4 regions of the Bacillus sp. UNC322MFChir4.1 genome follow, and region 2 is predicted to be linked to each of the others. Evidence: riboswitches for the same ligand, from Rfam matches in the RefSeq annotation. Region 2 holds a riboswitch; each other region holds the start of a gene.
The links. A riboswitch is a leader RNA that binds a small molecule or an ion and turns the genes downstream of it on or off. The one in region 2 is predicted to bind lysine.
Positions count from the first base shown of each region.

Region 1: linked by a shared signal. The riboswitch ahead of BR72_RS14315 (amino acid permease) and the one ahead of lysA (diaminopimelate decarboxylase) in region 2 are both predicted to bind lysine.
Region 3: linked by a shared signal. The riboswitch ahead of BR72_RS10365 (aspartate kinase) and the one ahead of lysA (diaminopimelate decarboxylase) in region 2 are both predicted to bind lysine.
Region 4: linked by a shared signal. The riboswitch ahead of BR72_RS14470 (amino acid permease) and the one ahead of lysA (diaminopimelate decarboxylase) in region 2 are both predicted to bind lysine.

Region 1 is NZ_JQKQ01000036.1:37,393-40,609, forward strand. It holds gene BR72_RS14295 (hypothetical protein) at 1-33, shown strand, start outside; gene BR72_RS14300 (hypothetical protein) at 277-459, shown strand; gene BR72_RS14305 (hypothetical protein) at 517-846, opposite strand; lysine riboswitch at 1,126-1,305, shown strand; gene BR72_RS14315 (amino acid permease) at 1,438-2,856, shown strand.
Region 2 is NZ_KN050809.1:186,115-189,331, forward strand. It holds gene BR72_RS18185 (phosphoadenylyl-sulfate reductase) at 1-78, opposite strand, end outside; gene BR72_RS25845 (YezD family protein) at 171-314, opposite strand; SAM riboswitch class I at 383-491, opposite strand; gene lysA (diaminopimelate decarboxylase) at 652-1,968, opposite strand; lysine riboswitch at 2,332-2,514, opposite strand; gene BR72_RS18195 (DUF3888 domain-containing protein) at 2,605-3,000, opposite strand; gene BR72_RS18200 (LTA synthase family protein) at 3,194-3,217, shown strand, end outside.
Region 3 is NZ_JQKQ01000023.1:38,680-41,896, reverse strand. It holds gene asnA (aspartate--ammonia ligase) at 1-262, shown strand, start outside; gene BR72_RS10365 (aspartate kinase) at 479-1,708, opposite strand; lysine riboswitch at 1,931-2,118, opposite strand; gene BR72_RS10360 (DoxX-like family protein) at 2,301-3,209, shown strand; gene BR72_RS10355 (DUF4166 domain-containing protein) at 3,214-3,217, shown strand, end outside.
Region 4 is NZ_JQKQ01000037.1:22,966-26,182, reverse strand. It holds gene BR72_RS14475 (iron-sulfur cluster biosynthesis family protein) at 1-166, opposite strand, end outside; gene BR72_RS14470 (amino acid permease) at 429-1,898, opposite strand; lysine riboswitch at 2,006-2,199, opposite strand; gene BR72_RS14465 (VOC family protein) at 2,643-3,217, shown strand, end outside.

The sequences.
Region 1 (3,217 bases), on a different contig from region 2:
TTAGATACAATTAGTATTCGTAAAATTTCCTAATTCCCTATGACACTATTTAACTCTTTCACAAGAAGACGCTGAGTCTATTCAAAAGGTGTTATACATACCCTTTTTGAGTAGACTCTTTTTTTATAATACACTTTACACTTTTCATATGACTGAGTAGTTACTAGTATTGAATGTAATTCTATAAAAATGGTTGCTTGTACTACATTCCTATCGCACACACTCTCTATCATTTTCATATATTATATTAACTTCTAATAGAGGGGAGGCGGCCTTATGGCAATCACATTAAATGGTTTAGTAGAAGGCGACAAAATTCGCGTGTTCTCAGCAGGACGTGAAATTGACGGCCGAGGTGTTTTCATTCGCGTAGATAACAACTTCTTAGTTTGGGTTGATAACAATGCAAATATCAACGTTACAAGTTTAGATACAATTAGCATTCGTAAAGTTTCCTAATTCCTATAAAATGATTTAACCCTCTCACAAAAAGATACTAAGCCTATTCAGAAAGTGTTATACATACCCTTTTTGAATAGACTCTTTTTTTATAATACGCTTTACACTTTTTATATGACTAATGGTTAAGTCATAATCTACGTTAATCCAATATAACCATTCATTTGTACACTCAATAAAGATACCTTCTATACTATTTTCTCCGTCAAATATTTCTATCTTATCTCCTAATGAAAAAAGAGGAGGCAATGCACTCTTTTCTGCTTTTTTACTTACATTCTTTTGTATATTATAGAGTAACCTCATACACTGTTCTAAAGAAGCTGCGAGTTCTTCATTTTGTTTTTTTAACTCCTCTATTGGATTCGGTTTTTCACACGTATCCATTCCCTTTCCACATATAAAGCAGTTTCTCTTAAACCAGCTCTCCATCCGCTTATCCCTACCTCAAAGTTTTGAGGAAATAAAGTGCTCCACATGATAGATGTTGCACTTTTCCCTTCTTTTATATACATATTGTATGATGCAAATCCAGAAGTTGTTTCATTATTTAAAACATACTCTATTCTCACAATCATCCGATTATAATCATTTGCATTGACGAATAAAAATCCATTTGTTACCCTTGGTTATGTTAACTATATATATAAATCCTCATTCGTATCTCGGTGAGGTAGAGGTTGCAATGATTAATAGTACGATTTGGGAGATGTGTGGCATCGCTGAACAAATCAAAAAGGAATCATTGCCGAAGTAAGAAGTATCCACAACGCTTTCTTGCTGGGTCTGCATTGAATAAGTGCAGGACTGTCACAAGCTTTTTGCTTGTGGAGAGCTATCGAGAGATATGTCCGTGGGTTTCTTAATAAGATTAAGGAGCGCGTGAGCATATACGCGCTTTTTTGTTTTGTTTGGAACTTCAAACACATACATATCTCCTCGCTTGACTTGGTTATACTAATTTTGGAGGTAGTTTCTATGCAACAAAAAAAATGGGGCTTTTGGGTACTCACTGCATTTGTAGTTGGAAATATGGTCGGAGCAGGTATTTTCATGGTTCCGAGTACATTAGCACAAACGGCTAGCCCTCTTGGGGTTACATTAGCTTGGTTAACAACAGGGTTTGGCGTGTTAATGCTAGCACTTGTTTTCGGTAATTTAGCAATTCGTCGCCCTGATTTAACGACAGGTCCGCAAAGTCATGCTTATGCGCTCTTTTCTTCACAAAAAACGAAAAAAATGGCGGGTTTTAGCATCGTATGGGGCTACTGGGTTGCAAACTGGGCAAGTAACGTAGCAATCATTACATCATTTGCTGGTTATTTATCGCTCTTTTTCCCAATTATGAAAGATACACGTGTATTATTTACAATCGGAGCGTTTGACATTGAAGTCGGAAAACTAATTACGTTCTCTATTTGTACCCTTTTACTATGGGGGACGCATATGATTTTAACGAACGGCATAAACGGCGCTGGGAAACTAAACTTCCTCGCAACAACAACGAAAGTAACAGGATTCCTTCTCTTCATCGTTGTCACGTTATTTGCCTTCCAAGCATCTAAATTTGGACAATGGTATACACCGATTATTGATAAAGAAGGCATTTCACACGGACTATTATCACAAGTAAACTTAGCTGCCTTAACAACACTTTGGGCCTTTATCGGCATCGAGTCAGCTGTCTTATTATCAAACCGTGCTGTTTCACCAAAAACAGTAAAACACGCAACTGTTGCTGGTTTATTATTAACAGTTGGTATTTACTTAGGAATTACAATCTTAACAATGGGCGTTCTTCATATCGATAAACTGCAAGCATCTGAACGACCATTAGCAGATGCCTTAGCCGCAGCTATGGGTCATGGCGGTGGAAAACTAATGGCATTGCTTGCACTTACTTCTTTATTTGGATCTATTCTTGGTTGGGTCTTATTAAGCTCAGAAGTACCATATCAAGCTGCAAAAGAAGGGTTCTTCCCCTCTTTCTTTACAAAAACAAATAAAAAAGGAAGCCCAATTTATTCGCTTCGTATCACAAATATTATGTCGCAAGTGTTCCTATTCTCAACACTATCAGGCACAATTGCCGAAGCGTATACATTTGTAATTACCGTTTCAACGCTAGCATACTTAATTCCATATCTCGTTTCACCAATCTTCCAGCTGAAACTCGTAATGACAGGTGAAACATACGAAAATCAAAAAGGCTCTCGCATCATAGATGGAATCATTGCGGCGATTGCACTTATTTATGCATTATGGGTTATTAAAACAGGATCCGCTGATATGAAAACATTCCTGCTTGGGATTGGATTATTTGTTGTCGGATTTGCATTTTATCCATTAATGAAACGCGATGAGAAAAAAGAGAAACAAAGCGAGCAAGTTGCCTAAGGGTGGCTTGCTTTTTTGTATGCATACAAAGACATAAACCCACTTTTTTAGGGTAGACAAGAGGATCTGGCTATGTTCTTTTTCTGCCACACGCAGTGTTAAATCAAAAAACTTTTCCAAATTTACCCACAATATCGTGATGTGTATATGATAAAATAACAGAAAAAGGAATAAGGAGTATTGGCAACATGTTACAAATTTTTAAAAAGAGAAGTGTTGTACATATTGTAGGGTATTTATTTGGGATTTTAGGATGCGCTTTCAATTTAATTGTGTTTATTCGCAACCTTTACTTAGATATAGAAATGATAGTATTTCTTCCCTTTCTACTCATGTCCCTCACGTTAGTCATATTCGCAAT
Region 2 (3,217 bases):
CGTCGCTAAAGCACCTTTCGTTTCATCATCCTCTGGAAATGAAACAAAATTATCTTGCCAATTTTCATACGTTAACATCGTTCTCCTCCTACATATAAATCATATAAAAAGGCGGCTTTAATCTATTTTTAATAGATTAAAGCCGCCTCTAGTTTTTCTAGTCAGCATGCTTATTTCAAACGTACTTTTTCACTTTTTTCAAGTTGAATCACTTTACCATCTTGCACAACAATTGTAATTGAACCATATTTCATATCAGCAAGCATCGCTTGAATCTTACTTGCTACTTCCTCAAATTGTTCGCGTCTCCCCATGAACAGCCCCCCTTTTTTCATAAAAAAAATCTTTCCCATTTCGAAAAGACTGTTCCGGTAACGTATCTACCTTATCTTCCAAAATGGATTCCATTTTGCTGGAAGTAGCACCTTACTTTTATAAAGTAGGTTGCCGGGCTTCTTCGGGCCAGTTCCCTCCGCCGCTCTTGATAAGAATTTAATTATATCTTCACTTTAACACAATTCTGAATTTTTTCAATCCTAGTTTTCCGATAAAATTTATTTTTTTAAGAAGAAGGAGTTATTCACCTAAAAAACTCCTTCTTGGGCTAACCATCAGTAGCGGGATGAAGTCGTCATTGATAGAAGTTTCATTTTATACAAATTCCTTTATACGTATGCGATCGTTCCCGATAATATTCTCATACGATTCTCTCTCAACAACAACATGAGATTTTCCACTTTTCACAAACACAACTGCTGGTCGACGAATACGATTATAATTATTCGCCATGGAATAACCATATGCCCCTGTACAAGAAATAGCCAAGAGATCACAAGAAACAACTTTTGGGAGCGCGACATCCCAAATGAGCATATCGCCGCTTTCACAACACTTCCCTGCAATGGAAACCACTTCTTCGGCAGATTCATTTGCTCGGTTTGCTAGCAATGCTTCATAACGAGCTCCGTAAAGTGCTGGTCGAAGGTTATCTGTCATACCCCCATCAACCGATACGTACTTGCGAATGCCTGGAATATCTTTAGTTGCACCCACTGTGTACAAAGTTGTTCCTGCATCACCAACAATACTACGACCTGGTTCTACCCAAATTTCTGGCAGTGGGTATCCATAAGCTGTAAACTGCTCGCGTACTGCATCTGTTACAGCTTGCACATAATCACCAAGAGCAAGCGGGGTATCTCCTTCCGTATAACGAATTCCAAAGCCACCGCCTACATTTAATACGGGAGCTACGTAATCCGTTTCTTTTCTCACTAATTCTAAAAATTTGTGAAGCACTTCAATTGCACGAACAAATCCTGCTGTTTCAAAAATTTGCGATCCAATATGAGAATGAATTCCTAACACATGGTAATTTGATTTTTCTAATGCACTTTTCATTGCTTGTAATGCATGCCCCGTTGAAATACCAAAACCAAACTTGGAATCATCTTGACCTGTTGTAATATATTCATGTGTATGCGCTTCTACTCCTGGAGTCACACGAAGTAGAACACTGACAACTTTTCCGTATTCTTTTGCCAAATCATGCAATATTTCTAGTTCCAAAAAATTATCTACAACGAAACACCCAATGTTAGCTTCTAGCGCCATTCTTATCTCTTCTTCTGTTTTATTATTGCCATGGAAATGGATACGTTCAGCCGGAAATCCTGCTTGCAGCGCCGTATATAACTCTCCGCTAGACACAACATCAAGCGACATATTTTCTTCTGCAGCTAGTCGGCACATTTCCATGCACAAGAACGCTTTGCTTGCATATGCTACTTGATAAGAGAACCCACTCTCTCTAAAAGCACGATGAAATGCACGACATTTCTCACGAATTGCTGCTTCATCATATACATAAAGAGGTGTTCCATATGTCGCTGTAAGTTCAGTAGCATCGCATCCCCCAATTTCTAAATGTCCTTGCTCATTAATGCGGCTTGTGCCGTGTAAATACATGTGAATTCCTCCCTTTTTTTCTCAAAACCATATATATATCCATTTTAATTTTTTGACAGATAAGTCACTGTTATGCAGCATACAACATGATCGCTACTTGCTTCCTCCTTTTGTTTTAAACACTGCATGTGGTAAGAAAAGGTTCTGATCGTTTCTATACGCGGCCAGATGCTCTTGACATCCATTAAAAAGAAAGGAGGTTTCTAACTTGTATATATGACGTCCCTTATTTGTTCATATTATTCCAAATAAGGTAAACAAAAAACGCGCGGAACAATGTTCACACGCGTTTCTTATTGGAAGAATATATGATGAAAAAATAAACTTGTTGTTATTTTCTCAAATAAGAAACCGCATCAAACATCTCCAAATAGCTCTCCATAAGTCAAAAACTTATGACAGTACTACATTTATTCAATGCAGTCCCAATATATGAATAAAGTGGCTATTCATATATTTCGGCGATAATCCCTTTCAGACTATAATCATGAATCCCACTATATTTCCTATAGCTTACTCTTGATTATCGCGGCCTCTACCTTTGAGTGTAGATGAGGTAAGTCTATTTAATTTTCAAGCATCTTTTTATTGCTATTAACAATAGCAAATGACTGATTTATTTGTCAAATACTTTTTTCATACTGGTTTACGACAATTTATTTTTGTATTATCTGGTAAGCGCTTCACATCTATATTCTTCACGGACCATTCCCCCTCATCATTTTCAAACGTGATTGTTACTTTTTCAAATGGCGGAAGTTTTTTCCCTCCTACTCCTGGCTCATATTTAATGATTTCAATAGAAGCACGGAACAAATATGTACCGCTGTACATTTTTTTCATACTAATGATTTTCGGGCACTCATATGGCTTTTGCTTCCCATAATACTTTTGAATCGCTTCATTTATTCTCGGAAACAGCACCGAATAAAGGGCATCTTCTAATAATAATGGTTCATGTTCAGCCAAAAAAGGAGCTGGGTTTCCAAGTAAAATGAAGCAACTCAATATAAAACAACTTATTTTCCTCATAGTACTCCTCCACATTTCCAAAGATGACATTATTTTATCCATCTTCCCTTTTTCTACCCAATTATGAGAAAAGCATCCACAAATTCACTATGTTTTTATATAATAGTACACATAGTAAAAAAATATAGAGAGATGTAACCGGTTATATACATAAAAAAAGACGGTTACTTATAGGTAGTAGGAGGAACCAAATATGATGCAACGCTTGTTTCCAAAA
Region 3 (3,217 bases), on a different contig from region 2:
GTTATCTTCTATGGGGATTCGCGTTGACAGGAAATCTCTTGATGAACAATTAACAATAGCAGGAGAAGATTTCAAACGTGAGTACGATTTCCATAAAGGGATTTTAGAAGATGTACTGCCGCTAACAATTGGTGGTGGAATCGGACAATCGAGAATGTGCATGTACTTTTTACGTAAAGCACATATCGGTGAAGTGCAGTCTTCTGTATGGCCAGATGAAATGCGTGAAGCGTGCAAAAAACAAAACATTCACTTGTTTTAAAAAGATTCAACTTCAAGGGCTAGACAGTTCTTGTGTTAAATGTTGCCGAAGGAACTTTATACCGTGTCGAATCGTCGATATATTTTAAGAAACGATCGATATATTGTGAAAAGCGCCGATAAATGTACCATTTCTGCCGATATATCGGTGGATATGTAAGAAGGAGCCGATTTCCAAAAGTCACATAGATGCTTTGGGAAATCAGCTCTTTGTTTTTTAATTAATTGATACAAACGGTTCAACTTTTGCCATAAATGATTCATGAAGCGCTTCGACACCTTTTACTAAATGAAGGCGGTCGATTACGACAGATACTTTAATTTCTGATGTACTGACCATTTTAATGTGAATATCTTCTTCTTGTAATGTGGAGAACATTTTCGCGGCGACACCTGGATTAGATACCATACCCGATCCAACGATTGATACTTTTGCTAGGTGGTTTTCATACTCTACAGATTCATATTGCATTGATTCACGATTTTCTTCTAAAACTACTAATGTTTCCTTTAAGTCATTTGAATGTATAGAGAAGGACAAATGTACAGTTCCTTCATTTGTAATACTTTGAATAATAATATCTACATTAATATGCGCATTTGCCAATGTAGAGAAGACTGCGGAAAGTTTTCCTGGTTGTAAGCCTTTCGTTGTTATACGTGTAATATTATCTTCAAATGCAATGCCTTTTACGATTGATTGTTGTTCCATGTTACATTCTCCCCTTACGATTGTTCCATTTTCTTGTGCCATGCTTGAACGAACTTCTAATATAACGTTATGGTTTTTGGCGAATTCGACGGCTCTTGGGTGAAGTACGCCAGCACCTAAATTTGCAAGTTCTAACATTTCATCATAGGAAATTTCATCTAATTTATAAGCATTTTTTACAACGCGAGGATCAGTTGTGTAAACACCTGTTACATCAGTATAAATATCACATTTTTTTGCTTGTAATGCTGCCGCTAACGCAACAGCAGTTGTATCAGAACCACCGCGGCCAAGTGTTGTGATTTCTTGTTCTGCGCTTAAGCCTTGAAAACCGGCTACAACGACAATCGTTCCTTTTTGTACATAAGATTGAATCCGCTCTGTATTTATATCGGTAATTCTAGCACTGCCATGTACGGATTCTGTTGTAATACCAGCTTGCCAACCTATGAGTGAAATTGCCTCGTACCCTTTCGTTTGCAAAGCCATTGTTAATAAGGAAATTGAAATTTGCTCACCTGTTGTAAGTAACATGTCCATTTCACGTTTGCTCGGTTGATCTGTAATACTAGCAGCTAAAGAGACGAGTTCATCTGTACTATGTCCCATTGCTGAAACAACCGCTACAATCCCATGTCCTTTTTCATATTCTTCAATGATTAAATCGGCAACATGTTGAATCCGTTCGATGTTTCCGACAGATGTACCGCCAAATTTTTGAACAATAATTTCCATGATAAGTGCCCTCTTTCAAGTTAATATAGGTAAATTAGGAAAAAATGTTGTCAAACATAAGATGGGAAATATAGATCCCTTTTACTCCTGTAAAAAAGTAAATAAAAAACACCATCTCAAATAGGTGAGGATGGTGCTGTTACAGGAAAAGGGAAACAGAATACGGAGCTAATAAAAAAACCGCCAAAAAAGAAGATAATCATAAAAACATGATTTCTCTTTTTTGTAGATAGCTCTTCATATATACACCGCTGTATATATGACAGTTCTGTTTCTATTTGAAAACAGCCCCAATGTATATGCTCAGAGGCACATATACATTTCGGCAACTTTTCCTTTCATCTACATTCACTGACAATCTCTGTGTCTCCTATAGAATACTCATAAAAGTTGCGACCTCTATCTCACGTCATTAGGCGAGAGTAATTGGTTGTATGAAGTTATTGGTAACATTTGTTCCATAGTAATTAAAATGTTGAGAGAAATCAAGTAGGTTATAAATATTTTTAATTTTTAAAATATTATAAAGGGAATAAAAATGATATAAAATGTTAGATGTTACAATATTTAACATAGGAATGGAGGGGTGTGAATGAAAGAACAAAATCCTATTTATGTACAAACAGAAATAGAAACTACAATGGGTGACCTTTGGGAATATACACAAGATCCAAAGATACATACTGAATGGGATGTACGGTTTACAGAAATATCGTATTTAGAGAAAAACGAAGGTGAACCACAGCGTTTTTTGTATAAAACAAAAATTGGTTTCGGATTAGAAATTGCGGGAGAAGGAGAATCAGTAGGAGAATTACGAAAAGAAGGCGGAGAACGCATTTCGTCATTGAAATTTTGGACGGATAGTAAACTTTCGCTAATTTCCATAGGGAGAGGCTACTGGAAGTATACACCGAATGAACAAAAAGTTCGTTTTGAAACGCAGTATGATTATGAAACGAGGTTTGGAGGTATAGGAAGAGTTATAGATTTATACATGTTTCGTCCATTGTTAGGGTGGGCAACTGCTTGGAGTTTTGATGCCTTGAAATTGTGGTTAGAAAAAGGGTTTCATCCACGATTATTATTAAAAAGAGCTGTTACATATTATTTGATTTGTATTTTTCTATCTTTTGTATGGATTTATCAAGGGCTAGTTCCGAAAATTTTATTTACTCATCCAGAAGAGGTGCAGATGCTTTCTAATGCTATTGGTTCGGAAAGTTATAATCATTTGATAATTAAAATAATTGGATTTTTGGAGATTGTGTTTGGAGTGACCTGGTTGTTACCGTTCCAAAAACAGAAATTATTTTTTCTTCATATTTTTATATTATTAATATTGACAGCTACGGCGGCACTTGCGAATATCACTAGTTTTATGCAGCCTTTTAATCCGATTACGTTAAATATCATATTAATTGGATTCTCAATAATTGGTTATATGAATAGTGATAACTTACCGCAAGCGAAGAATTGTAAGAGAAGTAGAAAGGAGTAGAAAATTGA
Region 4 (3,217 bases), on a different contig from region 2:
GATCATCTTCAAATACAACATCATTTGCATTGTATTTATCAACTATTAAATCTATGTTTACATAGACAGTACAAGTGTTTCCGATACTTCCTTTTATTCTAACAATGATTTTATTTTTGTTTTGTAGCAATTGTTCTTTTGTTGTATTTGTAACACGAATATTCATATGATCACGTTCCTTTCCTAAACACCTATTTTAACAAAGAAACAATAATATATAAATCTAATTTTGATTTTTCAATATATTAGTTAATGGCATGTAAAACAAGAAGTGACCGCTACTTACTTTTTCCCTTTGTTGTAGACATTGCATGTGGAAGGAGAAGTCCTTGAGCGTTTCTATACACGCTAGATGCCATCGTTTGCCTAAAAACATATATACAGTAACACGAGAAAACCTACCAACAGAAGTTGATAGGTTTTGGTTGTTAAAGCTCACATTTATCTAATGGGATAACCTTTGTTTTCTTTGTAAATTTATAGCCTAACCAAAGTATTAAGAAAAGAGGTAAGCCAATATATGAAACGAGTACACCGTTCCAATCGATAGACTCGCCCATAAATGCACCGTAGTTTTGACCAAGAATAACGATTAAGCATAATGCAAATGCAAAGATAGGGCCGAATGGGAACCATTTTGCTTTATATGGTAAGTCATTTAAGTCTTTTCCTTGTGCAATATATGCTTTTCGGAAACGATAGTGACTAATTGCAATTCCGATCCAAGCGATGAAACCTGACATACCAGAGGCATTTAATAGCCATACATATACAACACCATCACCGAATAAAGAAGCTAAGAAAGCAGCACATCCAACTAATGATGTTGCAATCAATGCATTTACTGGTACGCCGCGACTATTTAATTTCCCTAAAAATTTAGGTGCTTTACCTTGGTTTGCTAAATCCCAGAGCATACGTGCTGATGCATACATACCAGAGTTACCTGCAGATAAAACAGCTGTTAAAATAACCGCGTTCATTACTGATGCTGCAAAAGCAATCCCCGCTTTTTCAAATACAAGTGTAAATGGACTTACTGTTATATCACTTGCTGCAAGGTTTTCGTTTGTATAAGGGATTAATAAACCGATTACGAGAATTGCAAAAATATAGAATAATAGAATTCGCCAAAAGATGCTGCGAATTGCTTTTGGGATGTTACGCTGTGGATCTTCAGTTTCGCCAGCTGCAACTCCTAATAATTCTGTTCCTTGGAATGAGAATCCAGCTGCCATAAATACACCGATAATTGCCATGAAGCCGCCGTTAAACGGTGCATCTGCAACTGTGAAGTTTTTAAAACCAACAGGTTCTCCGCCCATAATACCGAAAATCATAAGAAATCCGACAATTAAAAAGGCGATAACAGTTACAACTTTTATAAGTGCAAACCAATATTCCGCTTCGCCAAATCCTTTAACTGATAAATAATTTAAAAGAAACATAATAGCTAAACAAATTGCACTCCAAAGTAAGGAAGGCGTATTAGGAAACCAAAATTTCATAATTAATGTAACTGCAGAGAGTTCAGCAGCAATTGTGATAGCCCAGTTATACCAGTAGTTCCAACCTAATGCGAATCCAAGTGATGGATCAACAAACCTTGTTGCATAGGTGCTAAATGATCCTGCTACAGGCATGTAGGATGCTAATTCTGCTAAGCTTGTCATTAAAAAATATACCATAATACCAATTGCAGCATAGGCGACGAGAGCACCACCAGGACCAGCTGTATGGACAACACCACCGCTTGCTAGGAATAAACCTGTTCCAATTGTACCACCAAGTGAAATCATTGTAAGATGGCGAGATTTCAATCCGCGTCGTAGTTCATTAGATGTTTGTGCAGATTGTTTTGAAGTTGTAGAGGTAACGTTAGTAGTTGCGCCGTTCATGTTCAACACTCCTTTTCTTGTAAGATAGGAAGGAGCGGGGGGAATAAAAAAAACCGCCAAAGGACTTTAGCGGAGCATTTCAAAAATAGCCACCCCATCATACCTTCCGTTAAGATAGCGCCCCACGTTTACACGGTAATTTTGTAAACGTGACAGTTCTGTTCCTATTCGAAAACAGCCCCAGCATATACTTCCAGAGAAGAAGTATAAACTTCGGCAGCTTTTCCTTTTATCTAGAGTTATTGACGTTCTCTGTGTCTCGTCTAGATTACTAATAAAAGCCGCAACCTCTACCTCATCGGATTGATGAGGATTTTTCTATTACTATGATTTTTAATATATGGCAATTGTAATGATTTTCTGAAAATAGTGCAAGGACTTTTTTATAGAAATAAATGGCTATTTTAGAAAAGCGCTTTCAAAATTCATCCCGTCCTAAAAAAAGTATGTATGAAATAACCTCCTAATAAAAAAGGTTATACAATGGTTTCGTAAAATGTTTCGAAAAATCCTTCAAAATTAATAGAAAATTCAGACAAATATTTTTCGACAAATCTATTGAGATGAAATTTTTATTACTAAGAAGAATATAGAATGCTCTTTCTAGAAAAAATCCTTTATTCTTCCAATTAGCATAATTTTTTCATTATAATAAACATAAGTTGACAGAGTCTTTGTAATTTTAAGTCACAAGAAAGAATTGAAGTGTAATGTACAAAAAGGACAAAAGTATGGGGTGAGGAGATGTTACAGTTTGATCATCTTGTTCATGTAGTTAGATGCTCTCCAGCTGAGGCGATAGACCAAATGAAACTACATGGATTTCATGTAGTTCTAGGAGGGGAGCATACGAATTGGGGAACCCACAATAGTTTATGTTATTTTGATTTAGCATATATTGAGTTTTTAGCAGTGCAAAATCAAAAGGTTGCAAACCGAGCGGAGAATCCTCTTATTCAACAAGTTGTTCATAAGTTGCAAACAGGAGAAGGAATGCTTCAAATTGCGCTGCGCACAGAACATATGGAAGAGCTTGCTAAAAGGCTGGTGGAAAAGGGTTTTCGAATAAACGGTCCATTGGAAGGTAAACGTATGAGGGATGGCGGAACTCTCTTAAGGTGGAAGATGTTATTTATTGAACAAGAAGAAGGCGGTCCTAGATTTCCGTTTTTTATTGAGTGGAGTGAATCGGATGAAAAAAGAAGGGATGATTTACAGAGAAAAGGAGTAATTTCACCTCATAACAATAACATAATTGAAATGAAAACAGTTTTCTATACTATTACTAATGTAAATGAAACAAGCAAACACTGGGAAGA